DNA from 3 places in the Streptomonospora sediminis genome. Region 1 is predicted to be linked to each of the others. Evidence: riboswitches for the same ligand, from Rfam matches in the RefSeq annotation. Region 1 holds a riboswitch; each other region holds the start of a gene.
The links. Region 1 has a riboswitch for cobalamin ahead of ACYVD5_RS15945 (energy-coupling factor ABC transporter permease). Riboswitches for the same ligand answer to the same signal wherever they lie in the genome.

Region 1 (9,341 bases):
GCCGCCGCGGTGTGCGCCCAGCGGCCCGAACGCATCGTCGCCGCGCTGGCCTCCCTCGACCGCATCCGCCCCCTGCACGACCTGCTCACCGCCGCCGGCTACACGGTCGGCGGCACCCAGTTGCAGGCCTCGCGGCTGGCGGAGTTGCCCAACGGTTCGCTGCGGCTGGCCGCGGCCAACCCGGTGACCCTGCTGTGGGGCACCGTCCCCGAATCCACTCCATCGGAAAGGCGCAGATGACCGACAGGACCGAGACGACCGGCAGCTCCGCCGGGACCGGCGGCGGCGCCATCGGCGTCGTCGCGGCGACCGAACGCGGGCGCGAAGCGGCCCGGCACCTGGCCGGAGCCTGGCCCGACCGGGTCCGCACCTACACCGGCGACCGGGCGGGCGAGGACCTGCGCAGCGCCTTCGCCGACTGCGGCGCCGTCGTCGCGTTCCTGGCGGTGGGCGCCGCCGTGCGGTCGCTGGCGCCGGTGCTCGGCGACAAACACACCGACCCGCCGGTGGTCTGCGTCGACGAGGCGCTGCAGCACGCCGTGGCGGTCCTGGGCGGCCACCACGGCGGCAACGCCCTGGCCGGCGACGTCGCCGCCGTACTGGGCTGCACCCCCGTGGTCACCACCGCCAGCGACTCCGCCGCTGCCGCCGCGCTCGACTCTTACGGCGCCGACCTCGGATTCACCGTCCCCGACACCGCGCCGCTGGCCGGAGCCGGCGCCGCGCTGCTATCGGGACGCCCGGTGCGCCTGGAACACGACCAGGTGTGGCCGCTGCCACCGCTGCCGCCCAACGCCGCCGACCGCACCGGGCAGGAGCCGGCGGCGGTCCTGCGCGTCACCGACCGCACCGACCGCACCGACCGCACCGAGCCGGGCGCCGCCGGGGTGCCGACCGTCACCTACCGGCCGCCTTCGCTGGTGGTCGGTGTCGGCTCGGCGCGCGGCGTTTCCGCTGAGGAGGTCGGCGAACTGGTCGACCGGGCCCTGGCCGGAGCAGGGTTGTCCGCCGACTCGGTGCGCGGCTGGGCCACCGTCGACGCCAAGGCCGACGAGGACGGCATCCTGCAGGCCGCCCGCCTTCGCGGCCGGCAGGTCCGCACCTTCCCCGCCGCCGAACTGGCCGGGGTGGAGGTACCCAACCCCAGCGACGTGGTCCGCGCCGAGATCGGCACGCCCAGCGTCGCCGAGGCCGCCGCCCTGCACGCCGCGGCCGGAGCCGGCAGCACCGCCGATCTCGTCGCCGCCAAACAGAAATCCGCCAACGCCACCGTTGCCGTGGCCCGGCTGCGGCCCCGCGGCCGGCTCGCCCTGGTCGGGCTGGGCCCCGGAGCCCGCGACCTGGCGGCGCCGCGCGCGCTCGCCGAACTCCAGCGCGCCTCGGTCGTGGTCGGCCTGGACCAGTACCTGGACCAGGTGCGCGACCTGCTGCGGCCGGGCACCCGCACCGTCGCCAGCGGCCTCGGCCACGAAGAGGAACGCGCTCGCACCGCCGTCGCCGAAGCCCGCGCCGGCGCCGCGGTGGCGCTGATCGGCTCCGGCGACGCCGGGGTCTATGCGATGGCGAGCCCGGCGCTGGACTTCGCCGGTTCCGACATCGACGTGGTCGGCGTGCCGGGTATCACCGCGGCCGTGGCAGCCGCGCACCTGCTCGGTGCGCCGCTGGGCCACGACCACACCTACATTTCCCTGTCGGACCTGCACACCCCGTGGGAGGCCATCGAACGCCGGGTGCGGGCGGCGGCCGAAGGCGACTTCACCGTGTGCCTGTACAACCCGCGCAGCCGCCGCCGCGACTGGCAGCTGCCCGAAGCGCTGCGCATCCTCGCCGAGCACCGGCCGCCGCAGACACCGGTCGGCCATGTCCGCAACGCCGCCCGCGACGACGAGCGCGCCGTGGTGACCACCCTGGAGGAGATGCTGGACGGCGGAACGGCCGAGGTGGACATGTTCACCGTGGTGCTGGTGGGCAGTTCGGCGAGCCGCACCGTCGCCGGCCGCTTCGTCACCCCGCGCGGCTACACGTGGCGGGGCGCACCGGCAGGCGTGCAGTAGCGGCCCGGCGGACTTGTGCCGGGGTACCGCGGCTTTTAGCCTGATGAGCCGCCCGGAACCGCGGACCGTAGCGGGTCCGCGGCAATCCGGACCGGACGAATGGGAGAGAGCCGCGATGCCCGCCATGCCCCCTGAGAACACGGCCGGAACCGAGTTGCGCGAGCAGATCGCCGCGGCGATCGCCACCGGCCGCGACCTTGGGCCGGGGTTCGACGCTGAGGTCGCCGACTCGCTCGCCGACCGCTTGGAGGAGAAGAACGCGGAGACGGCCCGCGAGCCGCGGGGGCGGCGGCCGGAGCTGCGGTGGTGGCGGCGCGAGCCGACCGCCCGCGAGCGGCGGGCGGCGCGGACCGCCGGCTGGGGTGCGCTGGGTATCGCCGCGGCCGCCTGGGCCGCCGAGGTCGCGCCCGAGGGGCTGCCGTGGGGAATCCTCGCAGTGGTGGCAGTGGTCTTGCACGTGGTGCGGTCCTGGCGGTCCTGAGACCAGCCGCCCTGCGGCGCAGGCCCCGGCGGGCGGCTCAGCTCCCGCCGGCCGCCTCCAGCAGCCGCGCCGCCTCCTCGGGAGTGGCGGGATCGGGGGAACCGGCAGGCAGCAGCCCCGCCGCGCGCAGCGCGCGGCCGGCGGCCGGAGCCCAGGCCGGGCGCAGGCGGGCGGCCGACAGCAGCGCCGGATCGCCGAGGATGTCGCGGGCCGGCCCGGCGGCCAGCACACCACCGTCCAACAGCAGCACGGTGTCGGCCCACCGGTAGGCCAGGTCCACGTCATGGGTGGAGACCACCAGGGTGGTGCCTGCGGCGCGCAGGCCGTCCAACGTCGCCACCAGCGACTCGACCCCTTCGGGGTCCAGTCCGGCGGTGGGTTCGTCCAGCACCAGCACCGAGGGCCGCATCGCCAGCGCGCCCGCCAGCACCACCCGCTTGCGCTGGCCGTAGGACAGCAAGTGGGTGGGTTGGTCGGCCAGGGCGGTGATGCCCAGCGCCTCCAGCGCCCAGGCCACCCGTTCGCGGGTGGCCGCCCGGTCCAGCCCCAGGTTGAGCGGACCGAAGGACACGTCCTGGCTGACACTGGCCGAGAAGAGCTGGTCGTCGGGGTCCTGGAACACCAGCTGCACGCGGCGCCGCAGCTCGGCCAGCGCCCGGCGGCCGCGGCGCACCCGCTCGCCGCCGACGTACACCTCGCCCGATTCGGGGGTGAGGCTGCCCGACAGCAGGCGCAGCAGCGTTGTCTTGCCGCTCCCGTTGGGGCCGAGCACGCCCACGACCTCGCCTTCGGGGATGCGCACGTCCAGCCCGGTGAACACGGGCGCGGCGTCGGGGTAGCCGAACGCGAGGCCGCGCCCGGCCAGTGCGGCCGGGGCGGCGGTGTCGCCGGGAACGGTTGTCACAGGTCGGCTCCGAGCAGCATGTAGGCGAGGGTCGCCGCGGCGACCAGCACGGGCGCCACCGCGGCGGCGGCGACCGCCGCGGGCCGCAGCGGCACCTCCTCGACCAGGACGGTCAGTTCGCCGGTGTAGCCGCGGCACTCCAGGCCGCGCTGCATGCGCCGCGCACGATCATAGGAGCGCACGAACAGGGCCGCGCCCAGCGAGCCCACCGAGCGGATCCAGGCGCGCCGATCGGTGTAGCCCAGCCGCCCGGCTTGGGCGGTCTGGATGCGCCGGGCGCTGTCCAGCGTGACGAACAGCATCCGGTAGATCAGCGCGACGACCTCCACCAGTGCGCTGGGCAGCCCGGTGCGGGTCAGCCGCGGCAGCAGGTCGGCGAGCGGCGTGGTGAAGGCGAACAGCAGTTGGCAGCACACCGCTGCCGCGGCCCGCCCGGTGATCTCGGCGGCCCGCGCCGGCCCGCCGGGAGCCGGGGCGATGGCGCCCTGCGGCCCGCCGACGGTCACCAGCAGCGCCAGCGACCCGGTGAGGATGAACAGCAGCGGGCCCCATGCGGCGCGCACGAAGGCGCGCGGCGATACCCGCGCCGGGCCGAACGCCGCGGCCAGGGCGACCGCGGCGACCAGCGGCGCGGCGGGCCAGGTGGGCAGCGCCAGCGCGCACGCCAGCAGCCCGCCGAAGAACACCCCCTTGACGATCGGGTGCACCCGGCGCCACGGACTGCGGTAGGCGGCGGCGTCGATTGCGAGCACGTGCGCCCGCTACCGCTCCGCGCCGCTGCCGGGACGGGGCTGCACGGTCTCGGCGGATTCGGCGGTGTCCGCGGTCTCCGCGGAGCCGGTGGCGCCGGACGTGCCGGCTGCACCGGGTGCAGGCGCAGGAGAGCCCTGGCCGGGCCCGGCGTCCGCGGCGGCCTTCGCGAACTTGTTGCGGGTGCGCACAACCCCGAAGTAGTAGCCGATGAAGCCCGCACCGATCGCCGCCTGCAACGCGAAGATGCCCGACTCGATCTCGGTGGAGGGGGGCTCGTAGAACGGGCTGAACCACGGCTCATGACCCGCATCGATCTCGGTGACGGCCGTCTTGGCCTGCGCGTCGGCGCCGCCGAACGGTTCGTCCAGGTGGGCGCCGGCCCCGATGAGCAGGGGCAGTACGGCGATCAGCGCGGCCGCGGCGATCAGCAGCCAGGTGGTTCCGGTCTTGGGCACGGCTCAACCCGCCTTCGGTTCGGTCGCTTCGGTGGAGGCGGCGGCATCGGGGCCGTCCGGGCCGTTCGGCGACTGCGCGGCCGCCGCGGCGGATCCCCGCAGCACGCCCAGCCGGCGCAGCTGCTCGGGGCTCACCCGGGTCAGCAACCGCACGATCACCACGGTGACCAGCCCTTCGATGGCGGCCAGCGGGATCTGGGTCAGCGAGAAGATCCCGGCGAAGGCGGCGAAGGAGCCCGCGAAACCGGACTGGGGATCGGGAAAGGCCAGGGCAAGCTGGAAGCTGGTCATCGTGTAGGTGGCCAGGCTGCCCAGCGCTGCGGCGAAGAACACCGCAAGACCGAGCGACGTGTGCTCGCCGGCCGCGGCGGTGGCCGAACGCACCGCCTTGTAGACCCCGTAGGCCCCCCACGGCCCAACCACCGCCATGGAGAACACGTTGGCGCCGAGTGTGGTCAGCCCGCCGTGCGCCAGCAGCAGCGCCTGGAACAGCAGAGTGACCGTGCCCAGCGCGGCCATGACCGGGGGGCGGAACAGCACCGCGCCCAGCCCGGCGCCGGTGGGGTGGGAGCAGCTGCCGGTGACCGAGGGGATCTTCAGTGCCGACAGCACGAAGCAGAACGCCCCGGCGGCGCCCAGCAGCAGCTTGGCCTCGGGATCGGCGCGCACCGCCCGGGTAAGCGATCGGACACCGTGCGCAACGAACGGCGCCGCAACGGCGGTCCAGGCAGCGGCGTGCTGCCAGGGCAGGAAACCTTCGGCAATATGCATATCGGGGGACCCAACTTCCAACACCTCGTGGACGGTCGTCGCGCCGTGGCCGGTCTCCTGGCTAACGGGTCGTCGCCCTTTGCCGGCCTTCCCAGCGGGCAGCGTCGCTGCTGCCTGCCAGTGGCCTGCGCCGACCGGCCGCCAACGGCGGCGGACGGGGCATCGGACTTCCCGCTCACAGTGGCGAGGGCCGCACCGGTTTCGAACCGGATTTCCCGAGCACCACGGCCCTACGAACGTACGGCGTGCGGTTCGCAATCGCAATGCCGGACATTGGCGCTCGGGGCGGGAAGCATGCCCGAGAGGCCGTGTACGCTGGCCCGACGCCGCCCCTGCGGTGCCCGCGCAGCAAGGGAAGGAGACCCGTTGGCCGACCCCGCCGACAGCGGCGCGCCGGTGGCTGTGACATCGTCGTGCACGGCTTGCGGAGCCTGTCTGCTGACCTGTCCGGAGCACGCGCTGCGGCCCGAGGGCGGGAGCCTGGTGGTGCTGGGCGACAGGTGCACCGGGTGCCTGGAGTGCGTCGAGGTGTGCCCGGCCGACGCCATCGCCATCGCAGCCGAGTAACCCCGGCCCGGCAGTCGGGCCGGACCGGGCCGACCCGCGAAACGTGCGCGGGCCGGCCACTGCGAACCGAACGGAGGAAGAGCGTGGACCGGCAGGTGCACCCCATCGAGGTCGAGTCGTTCGCCATCCTGCGTTCCCGCATCGACCTGGGCCATCTGCCCGCGCTGAGCCGGGCCGTGGCCGAGCGCGTCATCCACGCCAGCGCCGACCTCGACTACGCCGCAGACCTGGTCATCGACGACACCGCGGTCGCGCAGGCCGCGCAGCGGCTCGCCGACGGGGCGCCGATCGTGACCGACGTCGCGATGGTCGCATCCGGCATCACGGCCCGCAGTTGCGTGTGCCACATCTCCGACCCCGGCGCCCAGCGGCTGGCCCGCAGCGCCGGGATCACCCGCTCGGCCGCAGCCGTGCGCACGGCCCACTCCGAAGTGGGGCCCGGAGCCGTATGGGTGGTGGGCTGCGCGCCCACCGCACTCACTGAGATCATCGCCCGCCGCGTCGACCCCGCACTGGTCATCGGCCTGCCGGTCGGGTTTGTGGGTGCCGCCGAGTCAAAGGCCGAACTGCGCGCCAGCGGGCTGCCCCAGGTGAGCAACATCTCCGAAAAGGGCGGGTCGGCCGTTGCCGCGGCGGCGCTGAACGCCCTGCTGTACGGTCCCGCGGCCGATTGACCCGTGCGCGCCGGCGTGCCCCGCCGCACCGCTTCCCCCGCCCCAAGCCCGCCCCCCGCCCGAACGAGAGTCGGACCGCGCCGCCACGGCCGGTCCGAAACACCCGACTCACTGGTTAGGACGCAGATGCAACCCCCTCTGTTGCTGGTCGGACACGGAACCCGCGACGACAAGGGCGTCGCCGACTTCGAGGCGTTCGTCGGCCGACTCGGCCGCCGCCTCGCGGACCGCGAGGTCGCCGGGGGCTTCATCGAACTATCCCCGCCCCCGCTCACCGACGCCGTCAGCGACCTCTACGCAAAGGGCCACCGCCGCATGGTCGCGCTGCCGCTGATGCTGGTGGCCGCCGGGCACGCCAAGGGCGACATCCCCGGCGCGCTGGCCCGCGAGCAGGAGCGCCACGAGGGACTCGGCTACGCCTACGGCCGCCCGCTCGGCCCGCACCCCACGGTGCTGCGGCTGCTCGCCGAACGCCTCGGTGAAGTACTCGGCTCCGGTGGCGCCGACGGCTCCGACAGCGCTGAGACCGCCGGCACACCCGGCAGCGCCGGCGCCGCGGGCATCGGGGACGGCGGCACCGCCGTGCTGCTGGTCGGCCGCGGCTCCACCGACCCCGACGCCAACGCCGAGGTGTGCAAGGTCGCGCGGCTGCTGCAGGAGGGCCACGCAGCACAGTACGGCGTGGACTTCGTCGAGCCCGCCTTCATCTCGCTGGCCTGGCCCAGCGTGCCCGAGGGGTTGGAGCGCATCCGCCGCCTGGGCGCCAAGCGGATCGTCGTGCTGCCCTACTTCCTGTTCTCCGGTGTGCTGCCCGACCGCGTGGTCGACCAGACCGCGGAGTTCGCCGGCGGCCACCCCGACCTGGACATCCGCTGCGCCCCGGTGATCGGCGACTGCGACGGCCTGGCCGACGTCATCGCCGAACGCTACGACGAGGCCCGCGCAGGCGACATCCGGATGAACTGCGACACCTGCGTTTACCGCATCGCGCTGCCGGGCTTCGAGGACAAGGTCGGTGCCGCCCAGACCCCCCACCACCACCCCGACGACCCCGCCCACGGCCACGGCCACGGGCACGGGCACGGCCATGGGCACTGAGGCGCCCGGCCGCCCCGCCGCCGTCGATACAGGTCCCGACCTGCGCCACCACGGCGACACCGAGGCGGCGCCGGGCCTGCTCGACTTCGCGGTGAACGTGCGCGCCGGCGCCCCGCCGCCCTGGCTGGCCGAGCGGATCGCGGAGTCCCTCGCCGGAATCGCGACCTATCCCGATCCGGCACCGGCCCGGGAGGCGGTGGCCCGCCGCCACGGCCGCGACCCCGCCGAGGTGCTGCTGACCGCCGGGGCGGCCGAGGCGTTCGTGCTGCTGGCGCGGGTCCTGCGCCCCCGCCGGGCGGTCGTGGTCCACCCCCAGTTCACCGAACCGGAGGCGGCGCTGCGTGCGGCCGGGCACCCCGTCGAGCGCGTTGTGCTGGAGGCCCCGGACTTCGTGCTGGACCCGGCCGCCGTCCCCGCCGGGGCCGATCTGGTCATGGTGGGAAACCCCACCAACCCCACCTCGGTGCTGCACCCCGCCGCCGTGCTGGAGCGCCTGGCCCGGCCCGGCCGGGTGCTGGTGGTCGACGAGGCCTTTGCCGATTGCGTACCCGGCGAGGCCGAGTCGCTGGCCCACCGCGCGGGTGTGCCCGGGCTCGTGGTGGTGCGCAGCCTCACCAAGACCTGGGGGCTGGCAGGGCTGCGCGCCGGCTACCTGCTGGCCGGCGCCGACACGGTCGCGCAGTTGGCCGAGGCGCAGCCGTTGTGGTCGGTATCGACTCCGGCGCTCGCCGCCACGGCCGCCTGCTGCGAACCGCGGGCGCTGGCCGAAGCCGAGGAGTGGGCGCACCAACTCGCCGACCAGCGCGCCGAGTTCGCGGTCGGCCTGGCCGCCTGCGGGCTGCACGTCACCCCGGCCGCCGCTGCATCGTTCCTGCTCGTAGCGGCCGAAGACGGGGCGCGGCTGCGGCACCGGCTGCGCGGAGAAGGGATCGCGGTCCGGCGCGGCGACACCTTCCCCGGACTGGGGCCGGACTGGCTGCGGGTGGCGGTGCGCGACCGCCCGACCGCTCACCGGTTGACGCGAACTCTGGCAGAGTTGCGGTTGCGGTGAGTCCGCTGTGTGGCAGTGGATGCCTCCGCGGCGCTGCAACGGCTGCTGCGGATGTGTTCGCGCCTGTGTCTGTGCTTGGCCTGTGTCCGTGCTCGTTTTCGTGTTCACTGCTGATGGCCGCCGGCGGGTCGCGCCGCCGGTGCGACCTTGGGGGACGATATGACCGGTGACGACAACCGGCGCCGCGACGGTGCCGACGAAGGGCGCGACCCGGCGCCCGGAGGGCTGCTCGACGACCTGCCGGAGACCGGGCGCGGCTCCGGCGCCGCGCAGCCGCAGGAGCCGGCACCGCGGTCCGAACGGCCGCGCACCAACCCGTTCCACACGCCGGCCGACCGGCGCCGCGGTACCGCCGAGTCGGGAACCGGCGCGCCGGGCACCGGCCAACCCAACGTCATCCCGTTCCGCTACACCGGCTTGGACCGCGCCACCGACCGCGCGGCAGCCGTCCCACAGGCCCGGCACCACCAGCCGCACGAACCCGAGGGGCCGGAGTTGCCCGCCGACCCCGCCCCGCCGCAGCGCGCCGAGGA
Region 2 (9,341 bases), on a different contig from region 1:
CGCGTTGCGGGCCCCCTTCGCCACCTCGTCCGCTGTCATACCGAGGTCGATCACGGCGAGGCCGGTCAACCGGTCCATCCGCGGCAGCCCCGCGCGTATCCGCAGGCGCGGGTCGGTGATGTGCTCAACCGGAACGTCGAAGGCGATGACACCCGACACGGGGATGCCCGGATGCAGCTCTTCCGAGGAGAATCCCCCGCCTCCGGACAGCAGCGGAGTCAGCTCGCCGCTTGCGGCGTAGGAGGGGCCGCTGCCGGATTCCAGCAGGATCGGTGCCTGCACGTTCACGGTCCGGGTGGCGGCCGTAAGCCTGACTTCGACCAGCAGCCATACGTTCCCGGCGGGCAGCGGTACCGGTTCCCCCTCTTCTTCCGCTTCGCCGTCCTCGTCGTCGGGGGCCTCGGTGAGCGCCCGGGCGAACCCGACACCGCGGACCTCGGCGGTGAACCGCTCCGCGTCGACGGGTTCCGGGGCTTTCCCCGAGTAGGCGATGGGGTCGGTGATGTCGCTCGGCCCGACGATCAACGCCCGGATGCCGGTCAGCAGGACCAGCAGCAGCACGCAGACCCCGGCGGTACGCAGCCGCGAATGCGGTCTCCGCGGCAGCAGCCGGGCCAAACCCCGCAGCCGGCCGAAGCCCCGCCGCAGCGGGAAACCCCGGCGGCTACCCGCCCGTGGAGAGGGCGACATCTCCGGCGCTCCGTTCCGGTTTGCTCCGCCACTGCTTTTCCTGGTCGAGGAAGCTGTCGGCGTGCTCCGCCTCAAGCACCCGCAACCGCACGTCCTGGACCGCGTCGGCGCTGCCGACGCTCTTCGGCAACTCCCAGGAGAACTGCAGGGTCTCGCGCACGCCGGGCTGGATCCACGAGCAGGACCGGGCCGCGCCGCCGCGAACGCGCTGGACGCCGCCGGGCTCCAGTTCGCCTTCGCTGGGCGAAACCCGCGGATCCAGCATCGACTGGATGGTCCCGGCCGCCTGCGGCGCGTCCTCCTTCGAGGTCAGCTCGGCGAGCACCACCAACCGGAACCTTTTTCCGTCATATGCGTCCTCGGTCTGGATGCCGGCCTTGCGGGGCTCGATCCGGAACAGCTTGTTCTCGACCTCGCTTCCCGCCGGCAACTGCGGCGGGCGGGCGCGCGCGAAACCGCCCGCAGCCCACAGCACCAGCACGAGCGCCCCGGCCAGCACCGCAGCGGCGGTGGCCACCACCCAGGCGGTACGGCGTTTCGGCGCATACGCTCGCGGCCGCACCTGTAGGACCATGGCGGGCATTTTAGACGCCCGCCCGCGGCGGCGATTGCGGGCTGTCCGGCATCGGCCAGGGCGGTACTTACCCGGGTTCGTAGGGGACCGCCGGGCAACTCGTGCCGGGGGCCGGCGGTTCGGTCCCGATCAGGTAGCCCTCGACGCGGCGGCTGACGCAGCCGCTGCCGCTGAAGTGGCCGGCGGCCCAGTGTCCCCAGCCCTCGTAGGTGAGCAGTGCCCCGGCGCGGCGGTTCCGGGCGGTGCGCGGCCCCGGCCGTTCGCAGTGCAAGGGGTGTGCAGTAGCTTCGCACCGGCAGGCCGAACGCCAGTGGGAACAGTGGGAAGAGGTGCCCGTGACCTTGGACGGAGAACTCGCCGCGCAGTGGCTGCGCCGGTGGGATGCCCAGCAGGAGCATTACCTGGCGGACCGCGAGGAGCGGTTCGCGGTCATCGCCGATGTGGTGGAGCACGCCGCCGGCGACCGCCCGGACGCGCGGGTGGTCGACCTGGGCTGCGGGCCCGGGTCGCTGGCGCTGCGCGTGGCCGAGCGGCTGCCCAAGGCGAGCGTCGTCGGCGTCGACTCCGACCCGTTCCTGCTCGCGCTGGGCACCGCCACTGCGCCGGAGCGGGTGCGGCTGGTCGACGCGTGGCTGGGGCGCGAAGGCTGGCTGGACACGCTGGAGCTGGACGGCCCGGTCGACGCCGCGGTGTCGACCACGGCACTGCATTGGATGCCCGAGGAGGAGCTCGCCCGCACCTACCGCGACCTGGCGGCGGCGATGCGCCCGGGGGCGGTGCTGGTCAACGGCGACCACCTGGAGCACGAGCGGGCCGGGCTGGCCGCTGCGGCCCGCCGGGTGCGCGACCTGCGGTTGGAGCGCAGCGGGGTGCTGGAAGCCAACGAGGACTGGCGCACGTGGTGGGACGCCGCAGCCGCGGTGCCCGAGTTCGCCGACCTGCTGGCCGAGCGCGAGCGGCGCGGCGCCACCGGCGGGTGGGGCAACAAGTTCACGCTGACCCGGCACACCGAATTGCTCTATGCCGCCGGGTTCACCGAGGTCGGGCCGGTGTGGCAGTACGGCGACAACTACGTGGTGGTCGCGGTCCGCTGAAGCCCGCCCGCCAGCCCGCCCGCTTCCAGCAACGTGCGGGCCTGCGGGGTGGCGGGGGCGGCGACCAGCCGGGCGCAGGGGGCCTCCTCGATGATGCGCCCGGCATCCATGACGGCCGCACGGTCGGCGTATTCGGCGACCAGCCGCAGGTCGTGGCTGATCAGCAGCAGCGCCGTACCGTTGCGGGCGGCCGCCGCGCACAGGCCGTCGAGCACGTCGGCTTCGCGTTCGCCGTCCAGGGCGGTGGTGACCTCGTCGCACACCAGCACGTCGGGCCGGGCGAGCAGGGCGCGGGCGAGCGCCGCGCGCTGCAGCTCGCCGCCGGAGACCTGGCCGGGCAGGCGCGCCGCCGTACCGGCGCCGACTCCCAGGTCCGCGAGCAGTGCGCGGGCCTCGGCGAGCGCATCGGCGCGCCCGAGGCCGCGCAGCCGTACCGCGGTGCGCGCGACCTGGGCGTCCACGGCCCGGTCAGCGTCGAACGAGGTCAGCACCTCCTGCCAGACATACTGGACCCGCCGCACCTGCTCGGCGCCGCGCCGCGCCAGCGGCCCCAGGGGGCGGCCGTCGAGTGCGACCGTGCCGGCCGCGGGTGTGTGCAGCCCGGCCACGCACCGGGCGAGGGTGGTCTTGCCGCTGCCGGACGCGCCGATGAGGCCGGTCACCGTGCCGGCGGCGAGGTCCAGGTCGACCCCGTCGACGGCCGTGACACGCCTGCGCCCTGAGCGGTGCCGGGCGCGCAGCCCGCGCAGCGCCAGCAGCGGCGGGCCGGGCGGTTTCGGCGCGAGCCGTTCGGCCGGGGCTGCCGCGGGCGGGTGCTGCGCCGGCCGGAACCGGCGGGCGGGCCCCGCCGCGCGTTCCTCGCCGTCAGCGCCGCCAGTGCCGTCACGGCCATCAGCGCCGCAACCGAGCCGCACAACGGTGTCGGCGAGGGCGTCCACCGCGGGCCGGTCGTGGCTGAGCAGCAGCACGGCCAGGCCCGAGTCGGCGAGGCCGCGCAGCATGGCGATGACGTCGAGCTTGGTCGCCGCGTCGAGCCCGGTGGTGGGCTCGTCCAGCACGAGCAGGCGCGGGCCGCAGACCAAGGCGGCGGCGAGCGCGGCGCGCTGCCGCTGCCCGCCGGAGAACCGGTGCGGGAAGCGGCGCCGGGTATCGCGCCCTTCCGGCAGTGCGGCCCGGCGCAGCGCTTCGGCGCTGCGCGCCCGCAGCGCGGCGGTGCGTTCGCGCCCGCGGGCGGCCGGCGGGTGGTGGATGGCGGCCAGTTCCCGCAGCACCGAACCGATGCGCCGGGCCGGGTTGAGCGCGGCGGCCGCGTCCTGCGGCAGGTAGGCGACGGTGCCGCCGCGCAGCCCCGCCAGGTCCGGCTCGCCGGCGGCGGCAATGTCGACCCCGGCGACCCGGATGCTGCCGGTGACCTGCGCGCCGGGCGGCCACTCCCCCAGCAGCGACAGCGCCGTGGTCGTCTTGCCGCTGCCCGAGGGGCCCACCAGTGCGGTCACCGCGCCGGGTACGGCGGTGAACGAGACGCCTTCAACGAGCCGCTGCCCGGCCACGCGCACGCTCAGCCCGCGCACGTCGGCCACCGGTTCGGGTTCTGCGGGTCCGGGGCCGTTGCGGGCCGCCACCTGTGTCACGCGTTGCGCTCCCTTCGGCGCCGGGGACGGGTCGCCGCGTCCCACAGCAGGTTCAGTCCCACACTGAGCGAGACCAGCATCGCCGCCGGCGCCAGCGCGGCCAACGGTTGCAGCGTCAGGCCGGACCGGTTGTGCGCCACCGCCACCGCCCAGTCCGCGGCCGCGGGGCCGGGCCCGAGGCCCAGGAAGTTGGCCGAGGCCACCAGCGCGATCGCCGCGGTGATGCGGGTGCCCGTGTCGGCGGCGACCGGCCGCAGGATGCGCCGGCCCACATAGCCCAGGTAGATCCGGGCGCGGCCTTCGCCCTGCAACCGCATCGCCTGCACCACCGGCTCGCTCACCGCGTCCAGCGCCGCGGCTCTGACCAGCCGCGCGACAGCGGGGGCGTTGGTGACCGCGACGACCGCGGCGATCACGGCGGTCTGCGACGACCACCACACCGCAACGACGCTGACCAGCAACAGTGACGGCACACCCATCACCACGTCGAGCAGCCGCAGCAATGCCGTGTCGACTGCGCGGCTGGGGGTGGCGGCTGCGGCGATACCGATCCCGCCGCCCAGGACGTAGGCCGCGGCAACGGCGCCGAACGACACCGCGAGCACGGATCGGCCGCCCAGCAGCAACCGGGTGAGCACGTCGCGGCCCAACCGGTCGGTGCCCAGCGGGTGGGCGCCGTCGGCCGGGGCGAACGGCGGTCCCGGCTCGGCCGCCAGCAGCGGCGCGACCACCGGTCCCGCCAGCGCAGCGGCGGCGGGCACCAGCACTAGGACGAGCGGCAGTACCGGCCATACCGTGCGCAGCGACCTCACCGGCGCACCTGCTCGCTCCGGGGCGCGAGCCGCAGCGCGACCAGCTCGGCCACCTGGTTGACGGCGATGGTGGCGGCGCCGAGCACCAGCACATGGCCCTGCACCACGGGCACGTCGCGCATTGCCACCGCGTCGATCACCCCGCCGGCGATACCGGGCACGGCGAACACCACTTCGACGACCAGCACCCCCGACAGCAGCCCGTCGCCGACCCGCGCCAGCTCCTCGGATGCGGGGGCGAGCGCGTTGGGGGCGGCGTGGCGCAGCAGCAGCCGGCGGCGGCCGACACCGAGGCGCCGGGCATGGGCGGCGTATCCGCTGTTCAGCGCCTCGACGGTACCCGCGCGCACCTGGCGGCTGAGCAGCGCCACCACCCGGCACAGCAGCACCGCGACCGGCGGCACCAGCAGCAGCGGGTCGGTCAGCAGTCCCCAGCCGCCGGCGCCGACCGCGGTGGCCGGGAGTAGGCCCGCGTGCAGGGACAGCCCCAGCACCAGCAGCATCGCCAGCGCGAAGTCGGGGATGGAGTACAGGGTGAGGGTGGCGCCGGAGACCGCCCGGTCCAGCATGCCGCCTTCGCGGGCTCCGGTCGCCAGCCCGATGGCGGCGGCCAGCGGCACCAGCACCACCAGCGTGACCGCGGCCAGGATCGCGGTGGGCGGCAGGGCCTCGGCCACCAGCGCGGCCACCGGCCGGCCCGACACCAGCGAGGTGCCCAGGTCGCCGGTGAGCAGGCCGTGCCACCACTGCGCGAACCGCTCCAGCGGCGGGTCGTCCAGCCCCAGCCGGGTGCGGATCTCCGCCGCCTGCTGCGGGGTGTAGTCGTCGCCCAGCACCGCCTCGGCGGCGTCGCCCGGCAGCAGTTCGGTGGCGGCGAACACCAGCACCGACAGTGCGAACAGCTGCGCCGCCGCGATGGCGAGGCGGCGCAGGACGGCCGCGGTCACTCCAGCCAGACCCGGTCGAACCTCGCCCAGTCAGCGGTGTTGGGCGGCGCGTCCTGCTCGACGCCGTGCAGCGCCGCGGAGGTGGCGTTGACCCAGTCGTTGTAGCCCCACACGATCAGGCCGCCGTCGTCGTACAGCTCCTGCTGCAGCTCCTGGTAACGGCGGGTGCGCTCCTGCTCGTCGCCGGTGGCCTGCGCGCGGGCGAACCTCTCGTCAAAGCCGTCGCTGCGCCACCGCGTGACGTTCTGCGGCGCGTCGGAGACCATGCGCAGCGCGAGGTGGTTGGGGATGGGCATCGCGCCGGAACGGTACGAGGCGAACACGCCCTTGTCCAGGATGTCGCTGAAGAAGGTGTCCTGGTTGCCCACGCGCACGTCGACGGCGGGGCCGGCTTCGGCGGCCTGTTCGGCGAACAGGGTGGCGGCGTCGACAAAGCCGGGTGCGGCTTCGGAGGTGTCCAACGCCACCGCGAGGTCCTGGGCGTTGGCCGCCTTCAGCAGGCTGCGCGCCCGGTCGAGGTCGCGTCCGCGCTGGGGCAGGTCCGCGGCGAAGTACTCGTAGCCGCTGCCGAACACGTCGTTGCCGACGCGCCCGGCGCCGGAGAACACCACTTCGACCAGCCGCTTGCGGTCGGCCAGCAGCCGGAACGCTTTGCGCACGCGCGGGTCGTCGAACGGGGGCTGGTCGGTCTTCATCGCCAGGGCGGCCATGCCGCTGTTGGGGGTGCGCACGACGCTGATGGCGGGGTTGTCCTCGTTGGCGCGGGCAAAGGTCGCCGACATGTCGTGGATGTACTCGCCCTGGCCGCCGAGCAGGGCGTTGCCGCGCGCCTCCGCTTCGGCCGAGAGGAACTCCAGCCGGTCGATGAGCGCGCCGCCGTCGTCCCAGTGGTCACCGAAGCGTTCGGCGGCCATCGAGCGGCCGGCCTCGAAGGAGGCGAGGGTGAACGGTCCCGATCCCACGGCCGCCGTTGCCGGGTCGCGGTCGTCGAAGTCGGCCGGGACGATGTGCATGCCGGTGCCGGCCACCAGCGCGGGCAGCTCGTAGGTGGGGGCGTTCAGCCGCAGTTCGACGGTGCGCTCGCCGATGGCCCGGGAGCTGGCGGTATCGACCGGGCCGAGCAGGGTGCGGCCGTTGCGGGGCGTGTCGGCGGGCGCCTTGATACGCGCGAAGCTGGCGAGGACGTCGTCGGCGGTGACCTTGCGGCCGTCGTGGAACCGGGCCTTGCGCAGCCGGAACCGCCAGCGGGCGCCGTCCTCGCCGACGGTCCAGTCTTCGGCGAGCTGCCCGCGCGCCGACATGTCGGCGTTGAACTGGGTGAGTTTCTCGTACAGGGCCTTGTGCCGGGCCTGGTCGATGAACAGCGGCTGCACGTGCGGGTCCATCGACTCGTTGCTGCCGCCGCCGGCGAACAGGGCGCGTACGGTGCCGCCGCGTTTGGGCCGCCGGCCGGCCGGCTCGCCGGCGCAGCCGCCGAGCAGCACGGCGCCGGCGCCGAGGGCGCCCATACCCAGCGCCGCGCGGCGCGTTGGGGTCACAGGCACGGGCGGGGTCCCCCCGGGATCGGGGCGACGCGTGTCGGTGTCGGTTCGCGGTGTCCGTGCATGGCGAAAGCCTGTCCTCCCTGGGGTAATCCGCCCCGGATCGTGAGGCACGACGGCGTGAGTCTCCTGGCTCGCGGGTCTGCGCTGTGGTCCGGGCCTTCCCATCCCCTCAGGGACAGTGGCGGGGTCGGACGGGCTCGCCGCTCACAGTGGCGGCACCGCGCCGGTTTTGCACCGGTCTTCCTCGGTCCGCCGTCGTGGTGGTCAGCCGCAATTCTGACATACCGCCCCGAAAGCGGCTGATGGTGCCCGTTACCCGGAGCGATGAGCGGCTCCGTTGCGGGGCGGGCAGCACAACGCCCCGGGCACCGTCGAGGGTGCCCGGGGCGAGCGCTGCGGTACCGCCCGTCCTGCGGTACCGACGCACTGGTGTGCTGCCGTACTTGCCGTTAGCCCAACTGGCCGGGCTGGTAATCGCCGGCGGGCTGCTGGATCATGACGTTGGCGCGGTTGAAGGCGTTGATGATCGCGATCAGGGCCACCAGGGCGCCCAACTGCTCCTCGTCGTAGTGCTGCGCCGCATCGGCCCACGCCTCGTCGGTGACACCGCCGGCCGCGTCGGCAATGCGGGTGCCCTGCTCGGCGAGTTCCAGCGCGGCGCGCTCGGCGTCGGTGAACAGCGTGGCCTCGCGCCAGGCGGCGACCATGTTGATGCGGGTGGCGGTCTCGCCGTCGTGGGCGGCGTCCTTGGAGTGCATGTCGGTGCAGAATCCGCAGCCGTTGATCTGGCTGGCGCGCAGCAGCAGCAGGTGCTGCGTCGCGGTCGGCAGCGACGATCCGGCGACCACCTTGCTCGCCGAGACGAAGTGCTGCAGGGCCTTCATTGCGACCGCGTTGTCGTAGATGTTCAAACGAGCAGTCATGGTGCGCTCCTTGGCGTTGCCTTGCCGTTGCTTTCATGCCTTTGACAACGCGGCTCGGCCGAATGTGACAGGAGCGGATGTGACTTGGGTCTCGCCCGGGCGGTGCGGCTAGCCGCCGCCGGCGCGGTCGGAGCCGGGCCGGAGGCCGGGGTCGGGGTCGGGGGCCGTTCCGGTGCGGGTCCAGCTCGCGAGGAGATCCAGTGCCCGTTCCGAGGGCGACCCCGCCTCGGCGGTGTAGACGAACAAGGCGGTGTCGGGGTCTCCGGGCAGGTAGAGGGTTTCGTATTCGACGGTCAGTTCGCCGACCAGCGGGTGGCGGAGCCGCTTGGAGCCGTGCGTGCGCTGGTGCACGCGGTGCTGCTCCCACCACCGGCCGAACTCGGGACTGTGCTCGCGCAGGTCGGCGATGAGATCGGCCGTGGCCTGGTCGTGGGGGTCGCGGCCGGCGTCGAGCCGCAGGCTCTCGACGGCGGCGCGCGCTTGGTCGGCCCAGTCGGCGAACAGGGAGCGGGCGCCGTCGTCGAGGAGCATCCAGCGTGCGTAGTTGCGGTCGCGGTGGGGCATCCGCTCGAAGTCGGCGAACAGCGCCCGCGCCATCCGGTTGGCGGCCAGGATGTCGGTGCGGCGGCCCAGGACGAGGACGGGCTCGCCGTCGAGCGCGTCGAGGAGCTGGTAGATGCCGGGCCGGACCCGCTGGACGCCGCGGGGCCGGTGCCGTACCGGTGCCGCCTGCACGCCGATGAGGTCCTGCAGGTGCGCGCGCCCGGCCGCGTCGAGGCCGAGTGCGCCGCCCAGCGCCTCGACCACGGCAGGCGAGGGGGTGATGGGGCGGCCCTGTTCGAGGCGCGCGTAGTAGTCGGTCGAGACCCCCGCCAGCAGGGCGACCTCTTCGCGGCGCAGGCCCGGCACCCGGCGGACGCGGCTGTCCGCGGGCAGGCCGGAGCGCGCCGGATCGCCCTGGCTGCGGGCCCGTTTCAAGAAGTCGGCCAGTTCGCGGTTGCTCTTACCCACGCTTCCCAGTGTCGCCGATACCGGGGGTTCCCGCCTGGACCGCCGAGTCCTAGGTCCGCCCGTCCGCGGCAGCACAGGGCACGGTATGCGCCCTGTGCGGCGGGAGGCGGTGAAC
Region 3 (9,341 bases), on a different contig from region 1:
CGGCGGCGCGCACCGCGTCGGCGACCTGCGGCGCGAACCGGCCGAACTTGTAGGCGACCACGGTGGCGTCGGAGTCCAGGGCCGCGCCGAGCCGGTCCATGCCTGCGGTGACGGGCAGCAGCGTGAGGGGTTCGCGGCCTTCGGCCAGTACCCGGTCGGCGCGCGCGGCCAGATCCTGCATGGCGGTGATACCCGGCACGGTTTCGACCTCGGTGTCGGGGGCCGCTTCGCGCACGGTCTGCGCCAGGTAGGTGAAGGTCGAGTAGACATTGGGGTCGCCGATGGTGGCGAACGCCACCGTGGCCGCCCCGGCGCCGAAGTGCCGCAGAACGGAGCGGGCGGCCTCGTCCCAGGCGCGCACCCGCCGCTCGCTGCGGCCGTCCCGGTCGTTGAGCGCGAAGACGGCGCGTTCGATGCGGGAACCGTCGACGTGGGCCCGCACGGTCGCCTCGGCCCGGCCCGGCTCGTCGCCGGCCAGCACCGGGACGATCACGGCGTCGGCTTCGCGCATCCGCCGTACCGCCTTGACCGTCACCAGTTCCGGGTCGCCGGGTCCTACGCCGACCCCGACCAGCCGTGTGCCCGCGCCCATACCACCGCTTCCCTTGTCGGCTGCTGTCGTCGGCGCCCGCCGCAGTGCCGCAGCGGCGCCGGTCCGTGCCCGTTGCCGTCGCAGCGGGCACCGACGTCAGCGTATCGGTGCGGGGTCGCGGCGCCCGCGGGCGGGTCGCGCCCCTGCACAGCGGCACACCGCACCCGACCTGCGCGTGCCGGCTGACGCGCACACGCCGTAAGGTGGCCCTTCGGCCGTGCCTGCCCGTGTTCGGCCGATCCCACCGGCAAGGAGGATGAGCACGTGCCCCGGATACCGCGCGTGGTGATCGCGGCCCCGGCGTCGAGCAGCGGCAAGACCACCGTCGCCACCGGGCTCATGGCGGCGCTGGCCCAGCGCGGGACCGAGGTCAGCGGCCACAAGGTCGGTCCCGACTACATCGACCCCGGCTACCATGCGCTGGCCACCGGCCGGCCGCCGCGCAACCTCGACCCGGTGCTGTGCGGCGAGGAACGCGTCGCCCCGCTGTTCCTGCACGGGGCCGCCGGTGCTGGTATCGCCGTCATCGAGGGGGTCATGGGCCTGTTCGACGGCGCGTCCGACTCCGCGGGGTTCGCCGGCCCCGGCGACTCCGGCTCCACGGCGCACGTGGCCGCGCTGCTGGGCGCTCCGGTCGTGCTGGTGGTCGACGCCGCCCGCACCTCCCGGTCGGTGGCCGCCCTGGTGCACGGCTTCTGTACCTATGACCCGCGGGTGCGCATCGCCGGGGTGATCCTGAACCGCGTGGGTTCCGAGCGCCACGAACGGCTGCTGCGCGATGCGTTGGAGGAGGTCGGGGTGCCCGTCCTCGGGGCGATCCGGCGCAGTGCGGATGTCAGCACCCCTTCGCGCCACCTCGGCCTGATCCCGGCCGCCGAACGCGCCGGCGAGGCGCACCGGGCCGTGCGGGAGCTCGGCGCGCTGGTGGCCGGCTCCTGCGACCTGGACGCGGTGCTGGCCGTGGCGAGCGCGGCCCCCGACCTGGCGGCCGAACCCTGGGAGGCGGCCGGCGCCGTTTCCCGGACCGGTGCGGGCGCCAGCCCGGGTGCCGGATCGCGCCCGCCGCGGGTCGCCGTGTTCGGCGGGCCCGCGTTCACCTTCGGTTACACCGAGCAGGCGGAACTGCTGCAGGCCGGCGGCGCCGAGGTGCACACGGTCGATCCGCTGCGCGACGAGTCGCTGCCCGAGGGCACCGACGCGCTGATCGTCGGCGGCGGGTTCCCCGAGGTGCACGCGGCGGAACTGTCGGCCAACGAGCCGCTGCGCGGGGCGGTCGCCGCGCTGGCCGCACGCGGCGCCCCGATCGCAGCCGAGTGCGCCGGGCTGCTGTACCTTGCGCGCAGTCTCGACGGTGCGCCGATGTGCGGCGTGCTGCCCGCTGACGCGGCCATGACCGGGTCGCTCACCCTGGGCTACCGGTCGGCCGTGGCGGTCGGCGACACCCTGCTGGCGCGGGCGGGCACCCGCGTGCGCGGCCACGAGTTCCACCGCACCGCCGTCGAACCCCGGTTGGGGGCCCGGCCTGCGTGGCAGTGGAAAAAAGATGGCGGCGAAGGATTCGCCTCTGACACGATCTGCGCTTCCTATCTGCACCTGCACTGGGCCGGCCGCCCGGATACCGCCGGCCGGTTCCTGCAGGCTGCACGCGCCTACACCGAGAGGGGTGTCCTGTGACGAGCCCGGCGGAAACGCCGATGATGCCGTCGGTGGTCCTGCACACCGACCGGCTGGTGCTGCGGGCGCACACGAGCGAGGACATCGACCCGGTCCACCGCGGCATAACCGACCCCGAGGTGCAGCGCTGGCTGCCGCTGCCGCACCCCGGCGAGCCCTACACGCGCGCCGACGCGGAGAACTGGTGCCTGGTCGAGGCGCCGCAGGCCCGCGTGGGCGGCGACGGCCAGCAGTGGGCGGCCATCGAGTCCGCGACCGGGGCCTACGCCGGGTCGGTGGGCCTGGTCCGCACCATCTGGCGCGCCCGCTCCACCGAGGTCGGCTACTGGCTGGGGCCGTGGGCGCGCGGGCGGGGGCTGGCCACCGAAGCCGTGGCGGCCGTCTCCCGGTGGGCGCTGACCGACCAGGCCTTCCAGCGGGTCGAGCTGAAGGCGGCCACGGGCAACGCGGCGTCGCGCCGGGTCGCCGAGAAGGCGGGGTTCGTCTTCGAAGGCGTGGAACGCAACGCGATGCCGCTGCACTCAGGCCGCACCGACCTGGCGGCCTACAGCCTCATCCCCGCCGACCTGGGCATGGGCGGCGCCCGCTAGTGTCCCGGCGGAACCCGCCGGACGGACCTACCGAACACACCCTGGGCGGTCCCCCCGCGGCGCCCGCGGCCGCCGGTGCGCGGCGGGCCGCAGGCGCGGCGGGCGCCTACCACTCGATGCCGCGCTGGCCCTTCTGCCCGGCGTCCATGGGGTGTTTGACCTTGGTCATTTCGGTGACCAGATCGGCCGCCTCCAGCAGCCGGGGGTCGGCGTCGCGGCCGGTGATGACGACGTGCTGCCGACCGCTGCGCTGGGCCAGGGTCTCCACAACGTCGGCAACGTCCACCCAGCCCCACTTCATGGGATAGGTGAACTCGTCCAGCACGTAGAGGCCGTAGGTCTCGGCGGCCAGGTCGCGCTTGATCTGGGCCCAGCCCTCGGCTGCGTCGGCTGCGTGGTCCTCTTCGGTGCCGGCGCGCTGGATCCAGGACCAGCCCTCGCCCATCTTGTTCCAGTCGACACGGCCGCCCTCGCCGGTTTCGCCGAGCACGCGCAGCGCCCGCTCCTCGCCGATGCGCCACTTGGCCGACTTGACGAACTGGAAGACACCGATGTCCCAGCCCTGCGACCAGCAGCGGGTGGCCAGCCCGAACGCGGCCGTCGACTTGCCCTTGCCCGGCCCGGTGTGCACCATCAGCAGCGGGCGGTGGCGGCGCTGGCGCGTGGTCAGTCCGTCGTCGGGCACCTGGGCAGGTTGGCCTTGCGGCATGTGGGTCTTCTCCTCGGTCCTCGAATGAATCGGTCGATCGGGTAGGCGCAGGGCTGCGCACGTCCGGGTGCCGGCACGGCCGGCCCGGTGCCGGGGCGGCCCGCGTGTCCGCGCCGCGGTCAGGCGGCGCTGCGGGCCGAGCGCACCACGCCGCTCAGCGTGTCGGCACCCAGTTCGCCCAGGGTCACCGACTCCCCGCCCATCTCGGCGGCCAAGCGCGCGGCCAGTCCCAGGCGCACCGGCCCGGTCTCGCAGTCGACGACGACACCCTGCACTCCCTGGGCGCCGATCCGCGCCCCGGCGCGCAGCGCGTCGGGCAGCCCGCCCTGGGTCGCGCGGCCATCGGTGACCACCACCAGCAGCGGGCGGCGGCTGGGGTCGCGCAGCCGCTCGACACGCAGCACCTCCGCCGAACGGAGCAGGCCCGCCGCGAGCGGCGTGCGCCCTCCGGTGCGCAGTTCGCGCAGTCGGCGCGCGCCCGCCTCAACCGAAGAGGTCGGCGGCAGCTCCACGGCCGCTCCGGTGCCGCGGAACGTGATCAGCCCGACCTTGTCGCGCCGCTGGTAGGCGTCCATCAGCAGGCTGAGCACCGCCCCCTTGACGGCGCGCATCCGCTCGCGGGCGGCCATGGAGCCGCTGGCGTCCACGCAGAACAGCACCAGGTTGCCCTCGCGCCCTTCGCGCACCACCTCCCGCAGGTCGCCCCCGCGCACCAGCAGCCCGGGGCCGGTGCGGCCGCGGGCGCGCTGGTAGGGCGCCGCCGCGCGCAGGGTCGCGGTCAGGTGCAGCCCGCGCACGCCCGTGCGGGGCACGCGCGCACCCGAGGTGCGCCCGAAAGGGGTCTGCGCACGGGAGCGCCGCCCCGGCGCGCCCTCGCCCACACCGCTCAGGCTGAACAGGCGCGGCCGGTAGGTCTCGCCGGCCTCGGCCTGCTTGCCCTCGCCGGAGTGCTGCGGCTCGGGCGGCGGCTGCTCGCCGCGGTCCGGGGCGTCCTCGTCGGGGCGGCCGCCGGAGCCGGCAGGGGGCTTGGGGCCTGCGGCGCCGTTGTCGTCCGCACCCTCTTGGCCCCCATCGGGGGCGGAGGCGTCCCCCGGCGAATCCTGCGGGACCTCCGGGGCCTGCGGCTCCTGCGCGTCGGGCCCGCCGGACCCGGCGCCGCCATCGCCACCGCTGTCGGCGCCGGTGTTCCCGCCGCCCCCGCCGTCGGGGTCGTCGTCAGGATCCGCCGGATCGCCCGGGTCTTTTGGGTCGGCATCACCCGCGGCCTGCTCCATCGCCTCGTCGAGCCGGCCCTCGTCGAGATCGGGCGCGTCAAAGGGGTCGCGCCTGCGGCGGTGCGGCAGCGCCAGCCGTGCGGCATCGCGCACGTCCTCGGCGGTGACCTCGCCGCGGTCGCGCCACGCCGCCAGCGCCATCGCGGCCCGGGCGGTGACGATGTCGGCGCGCAACCCGTCGACGTCGAAGGCCGCGCAGACCGCTGTCACCTGCCGCAGCGCAGCGTCGGTGAGCACGACGCCGGGCAGCCGCTTGCGGGCGGCGCGGATGCGCCCGGCCAGCTCGGCCTCTTCTTCGGCGTAGCCGGCGGCGAATCCGTCGGGGTCGGTCTCGAAGGCGAGCCGGCGGCGCACCACGTCGGCGCGCAGGTGGGGGTCGCGGGTTGCGGCGACCTCCACGGTCAGCCCGAAGCGGTCCAGCAGCTGCGGCCGCAGCTCGCCCTCCTCCGGGTTCATGGTGCCCACCAGCAGGAAACGGGCGGCGTGGCGCACCGACACGCCTTCGCGCTCCACGTGCGAGGTGCCCATGGCGGCGGCGTCCAGCAGCAGGTCGACGAGGTGGTCGTGCAGCAGGTTGACCTCGTCGACGTAGAGGACGCCGCGGTGGGCCTCGGCGAGCAGGCCCGGGTCGAACGCCTTGACGCCCTCGGTGAGCGCCCGTTCGATGTCGAGCGAGCCCACGAGCCGGTCTTCGCTGGCGCCCACCGGCAGTTCCACCAGCCGCGCCGGTCGCTCGCGGGGTACCGCGGAGCCGGAGTGCGGGCCGTCGGGGCACTCGAGGTCGGGGTCGGCGGGGTCGCAGCCGAACCGGCAGTCACCGACAACGTCGAGATCGGGCAGCAGCGCCGCCAGGGCGCGCACCACCGTCGACTTGGCGGTGCCTTTCTCGCCGCGGACCAGGACGCCGCCGACAGCCGGGGAGACGGCATTGATCAGCAGCGCGAGTTTCATGTCGTCCATGCCGACAACCGCGCTGAAGGGGTAGCGAGCAGGAGCGCTCACGCAGGTCAGTCCTTCCTCGGGAATCCACGCCCATAGGGGGTCCTGTGCGGTGCCGCGCAGTGTCCTGGCTTCCAGATCACCGCTTGCCCGCCGCCTTCCCGCCGGGTCGTCCGGCAGTGGCGATCGCCGCGGGTCCGCTCCCTGGTCACAGTGGCGGGACCGTCCCGGATTCGCACCGGGTTCCTGCGTACTGGCGCGGAATATCCGGGGAGAACCCGGCAATCCGCCTCAGCGTCGGCACCGCCCACCAGAGTCTCACACCGCCCCCGGCCCGCTCCCACCGCATCGGCCCGTACGCACGCCACCCGCGGCCTCGGCGGAATCCGCCCGGTGCCGCGGCGGCAATCGGGCGATGATGGCCGTTGCGGCGGACGCCGGATGGGGATGGGATGGACACATCCGGCTACCCGCCACGCCGGGCTGCGGCCGGGCCGCTTGGCCGCGGCGCTCCGCAGCCGCCGAGCCGCCCGTCCCGCCGCCGCCCGGCGGGGGCCGCGCCCGACGACCGGGAGGGCACCGCCACCGATGCACAACGACGACCTCACCCACCGCCCGGCACTGGAACTCGCATCGCTGCTGCGCAGGCGCGACGTCTGCGCGCGCGAGGTGGTGCGCGCCCACCTGGAGCGGATCGAGGCGGTGAACCCGGCGATCAACGCCGTCGTCTCGCTGTGCGCCGAACGGGCCATGGACGAGGCGGGCGCCGCCGACGAGCGCCTGGCCGCCGGCGAGGAGGTCGGGCCGCTGCACGGCCTGCCCATGGCACACAAGGACACCCACGAGACAGCGGGGCTGGCCACCACCTTCGGTTCGCCGTTGTTCGCGCACTACGTGCCCGCACACGACGAGCTGGTCGTGGAACGCATGCGGTCGGCCGGCGCCATCACCATCGGCAAGACCAACACCCCCGAGTTCGCCGCCGGGTCGCACACGTTCAACCCCGTCCACGGGCTGACCCGCAACCCCTATGACCCCGCGTGCTCGGCCGGAGGCAGCAGCGGCGGTGCGGCCGCGGCGCTGGCGGCGGGGCTGCACCCGCTGGCCGAGGGGTCGGACATGGGCGGTTCGCTGCGCAACCCGGCCTCGTTCAACAACGTGGTGGGGCTGCGCCCGTCGCCGGGGCGGGTGCCCCGGTACCCCGCGGAACTGGGCTGGTCCGCGCTTTCGGTGCAGGGGCCGATGGCGCGCGAGGTCGGCGACACCGCCCTGCTGCTATCGGTGCTGGCCGGGCCCGACCCGCGCAGCCCCATCGCCCTGGACGAACCCGGATCGGCCTTCGCGCCGCCCCTGGCGGAGACCGGCCTGCACGGGCTGCGCCTTGCCTGGTCGCCGGACCTGGGCGGGTCGGCGCCGTGCGAACGAGCCGTGACCGACGCTCTTGCGCCCGCGCTGCAGGTGTTCGCCGGGCTGGGCTGCGAGGTCGCGGCGGACGCCCCCGACCTCGCCGGCGCCGACGACGTGTTCCGCACCCTGCGCGCCTGGCAGTTCGCCGCCACGCTGGGCGGACTGCTGGACGCCGCCCCCGACCGGATCAAGCCCAGCCTGGCCCGGAACATCGAGGAGGGCCGGACGCTCTCGGGCGCCGACGTGGCCCGCGCCGAACTGACCCGCACGCAGATCCACCACCAGGTCCGGGAGTTTTTCGAGCGTTACGACGCCCTGCTGATGCCGGTCAGCCAGGTGGTGCCCTTCGACGCCGGCCTGGAGTACCCAACCGACATCGACGGCGCCCCGCAGCAGAGCTACTTGGACTGGATGCGGTCGTGCTCGCACATCACGGTGACCGGGTGCCCTGCGCTGTCGGTACCGGGCGGGTTCACGCCGGACGGGCTGCCGGTGGGGCTGCAGATCGTCGGCCCGCACCGGGCAGATGTCCGGGTGCTGCAGATCGGGCGCGCGTTCGAACAGGCCACGGCATACGGCCGGCGCCGCCCGCCGCTGTAGCTGTGCGGCGGGCCGCGCCGGCAGACCGCCCGGTGATGCCCGCGGCGGCCGGATCCGACGGGCCGGATGCGGACAGCCGGCCGCAGCAGGGGGCGCGGAGGCGGCGCGCAACGGGCCGGCTCAGTCCCAGATGCGGGCCAGCAGCCATTCCTGCGAGGTGGAATCGTGCTGGAGTTCGTAGACGCCCGGCGATCCCATCGCGCCGGCCTCGACCCGCCAGTGGGCGCGCTGGGGCAACTGGTCCTCGACATCGGGCGACCAGTCGGCGCGCAGTGTGATCCAGTGGTCGACGATGCGCCGGACGTTGTAGACCCGCTGCTGCCACACGAAGCGCACCGGCCGCCCCTCGTGCTCGGTAACGGTGATCGGGACCCCGTAGACGTGGCCCACCGGCGACACTCCCCTCAAGCGCGGCTTCCCGAAACGGGAACGACTCGGCCTGCGGGGAAGGACAGGCTCGAATTCGAACGTATGTACTAACCATAGCGGATCCGCGAACCCAGTGGAACCGCAGCGCGGCGCAGTCTGTCGAAAGTGCGGTCCGCCCGGAAACCGGGTGCCTAAAATCGGGAGCACCCGCCCCCAAGCACTATGAAGACCAGCGAATCAGCCCGATGCGGCCCCATCGGGGCGTCTGTACGCTATGAGCGCGAACCACGCCGACCTCACCCCCTTCAGCCCTCTAAGGAACCCAGCAACGTGACGGAAAACGGGCGCGAGCGCGCCAAACCCCTCCGCACCGGCGATCCTCACGAACTCGGCGGCTACCGGATCGAAGGCCGGCTGGGACGGGGCGGCATGGGCACCGTCTACCTCGCCCGCGACACCGCCGACCGGCTGGTCGCCGTCAAACTCATCCACCCCGACCTCAGCGACGACCCCGACTTCCGCCGCCGGTTCGCCCGCGAAGTCGAATCCGCCCGCAAAGTCGCCCGGTTCTCCACCGCCGGCGTCCTCGACGCCCGGCTCGACGGCGACCCGCTGCTCATCGTCTCCGAGTACGTGCCCGGCCCCAATCTCAGCGAGGCCATCAGCGCCGACGGGGCCATGGCGGGCGGCACCCTGGAAAGCCTCGCGCTGGGCGTGGCCGCCGCGCTGGCCGCCATCCACCGCGCAGGTGTCATCCACCGCGACCTCAAACCCGGCAACGTGCTGCTCTCCGCGGTCGGACCCAAGGTCATCGACTTCGGCATCGCCCGCGCCATGGACGACGAAAGCGCCGTCACCCGCTCCAGCCAACTGATGGGCACGCCCTCCTACCTCGCGCCGGAGCTGATCGCGGGCGGCACGATCACCCCCGCCTCCGACATCTTCTCCTGGGGCTGCCTGGTGGCCTATGCCGGAACCGGCAAGGCGCCCTTCGACGCCCCCTCGGTTCCGGCCGTGCTCCACCAGATCAGCACGGGCGAAGCCGACCTGGCCGGGCTCGACTCGCGCCTGGTCGATCTCACCCGCAGCGCCTTGGATAAAGACCCCCGCAACCGGCCCACCGCCCAGCAACTGCTGAACGCCCTGGTCGGCCAGGAGGATCCCGCCGAGGCGACCGTGGACAGCAC

Region 2: it holds a riboswitch for cobalamin, as region 1 does, so the genes downstream of both, ACYVD5_RS06605 (ABC transporter substrate-binding protein) here and ACYVD5_RS15945 (energy-coupling factor ABC transporter permease) in region 1, are expected to answer to the same signal.
Region 3: it holds a riboswitch for cobalamin, as region 1 does, so the genes downstream of both, ACYVD5_RS12615 (putative cobaltochelatase) here and ACYVD5_RS15945 (energy-coupling factor ABC transporter permease) in region 1, are expected to answer to the same signal.

What each region holds. Positions count from the first base shown of each region.
Region 1 is NZ_BAAGYZ010000077.1:91,763-101,103, reverse strand. Features, by position in the region: gene cbiE (precorrin-6y C5,15-methyltransferase (decarboxylating) subunit CbiE) at 1-240, shown strand, start outside; gene cobJ (precorrin-3B C(17)-methyltransferase) at 237-2,054, shown strand; gene ACYVD5_RS15965 (hypothetical protein) at 2,170-2,535, shown strand; gene ACYVD5_RS15960 (energy-coupling factor ABC transporter ATP-binding protein) at 2,573-3,439, opposite strand; gene cbiQ (cobalt ECF transporter T component CbiQ) at 3,436-4,191, opposite strand; gene ACYVD5_RS15950 (energy-coupling factor ABC transporter substrate-binding protein) at 4,201-4,647, opposite strand; gene ACYVD5_RS15945 (energy-coupling factor ABC transporter permease) at 4,651-5,418, opposite strand; cobalamin riboswitch at 5,449-5,660, opposite strand; gene ACYVD5_RS15940 (DUF362 domain-containing protein) at 5,785-5,985, shown strand; gene ACYVD5_RS15935 (precorrin-8X methylmutase) at 6,069-6,659, shown strand; gene ACYVD5_RS15930 (sirohydrochlorin chelatase) at 6,786-7,757, shown strand; gene cobC (Rv2231c family pyridoxal phosphate-dependent protein CobC) at 7,747-8,808, shown strand; gene cobT (nicotinate-nucleotide--dimethylbenzimidazole phosphoribosyltransferase) at 8,968-9,341, shown strand, end outside.
Region 2 is NZ_BAAGYZ010000021.1:235,027-244,367, forward strand. Features, by position in the region: gene ACYVD5_RS06570 (DUF4352 domain-containing protein) at 1-690, opposite strand, end outside; gene ACYVD5_RS06575 (hypothetical protein) at 665-1,264, opposite strand; gene ACYVD5_RS06580 (alpha/beta hydrolase) at 1,332-1,535, opposite strand; gene ACYVD5_RS06585 (class I SAM-dependent methyltransferase) at 1,600-2,358, shown strand; gene ACYVD5_RS06590 (ABC transporter ATP-binding protein) at 2,334-3,989, opposite strand; gene ACYVD5_RS06595 (ABC transporter permease subunit) at 3,986-4,801, opposite strand; gene ACYVD5_RS06600 (ABC transporter permease) at 4,798-5,748, opposite strand; gene ACYVD5_RS06605 (ABC transporter substrate-binding protein) at 5,745-7,292, opposite strand; cobalamin riboswitch at 7,392-7,581, opposite strand; gene ACYVD5_RS06610 (carboxymuconolactone decarboxylase family protein) at 7,742-8,215, opposite strand; gene ACYVD5_RS06615 (helix-turn-helix transcriptional regulator) at 8,324-9,226, opposite strand.
Region 3 is NZ_BAAGYZ010000060.1:208-9,548, forward strand. Features, by position in the region: gene cobI (precorrin-2 C(20)-methyltransferase) at 1-592, opposite strand, end outside; gene ACYVD5_RS12600 (cobyrinate a,c-diamide synthase) at 875-2,266, shown strand; gene ACYVD5_RS12605 (GNAT family N-acetyltransferase) at 2,290-2,856, shown strand; gene cobO (cob(I)yrinic acid a,c-diamide adenosyltransferase) at 2,963-3,595, opposite strand; gene ACYVD5_RS12615 (putative cobaltochelatase) at 3,685-5,841, opposite strand; cobalamin riboswitch at 5,899-6,027, opposite strand; gene ACYVD5_RS12620 (amidase) at 6,367-7,785, shown strand; gene ACYVD5_RS12625 (DUF6504 family protein) at 7,906-8,175, opposite strand; gene ACYVD5_RS12630 (serine/threonine-protein kinase) at 8,485-9,341, shown strand, end outside.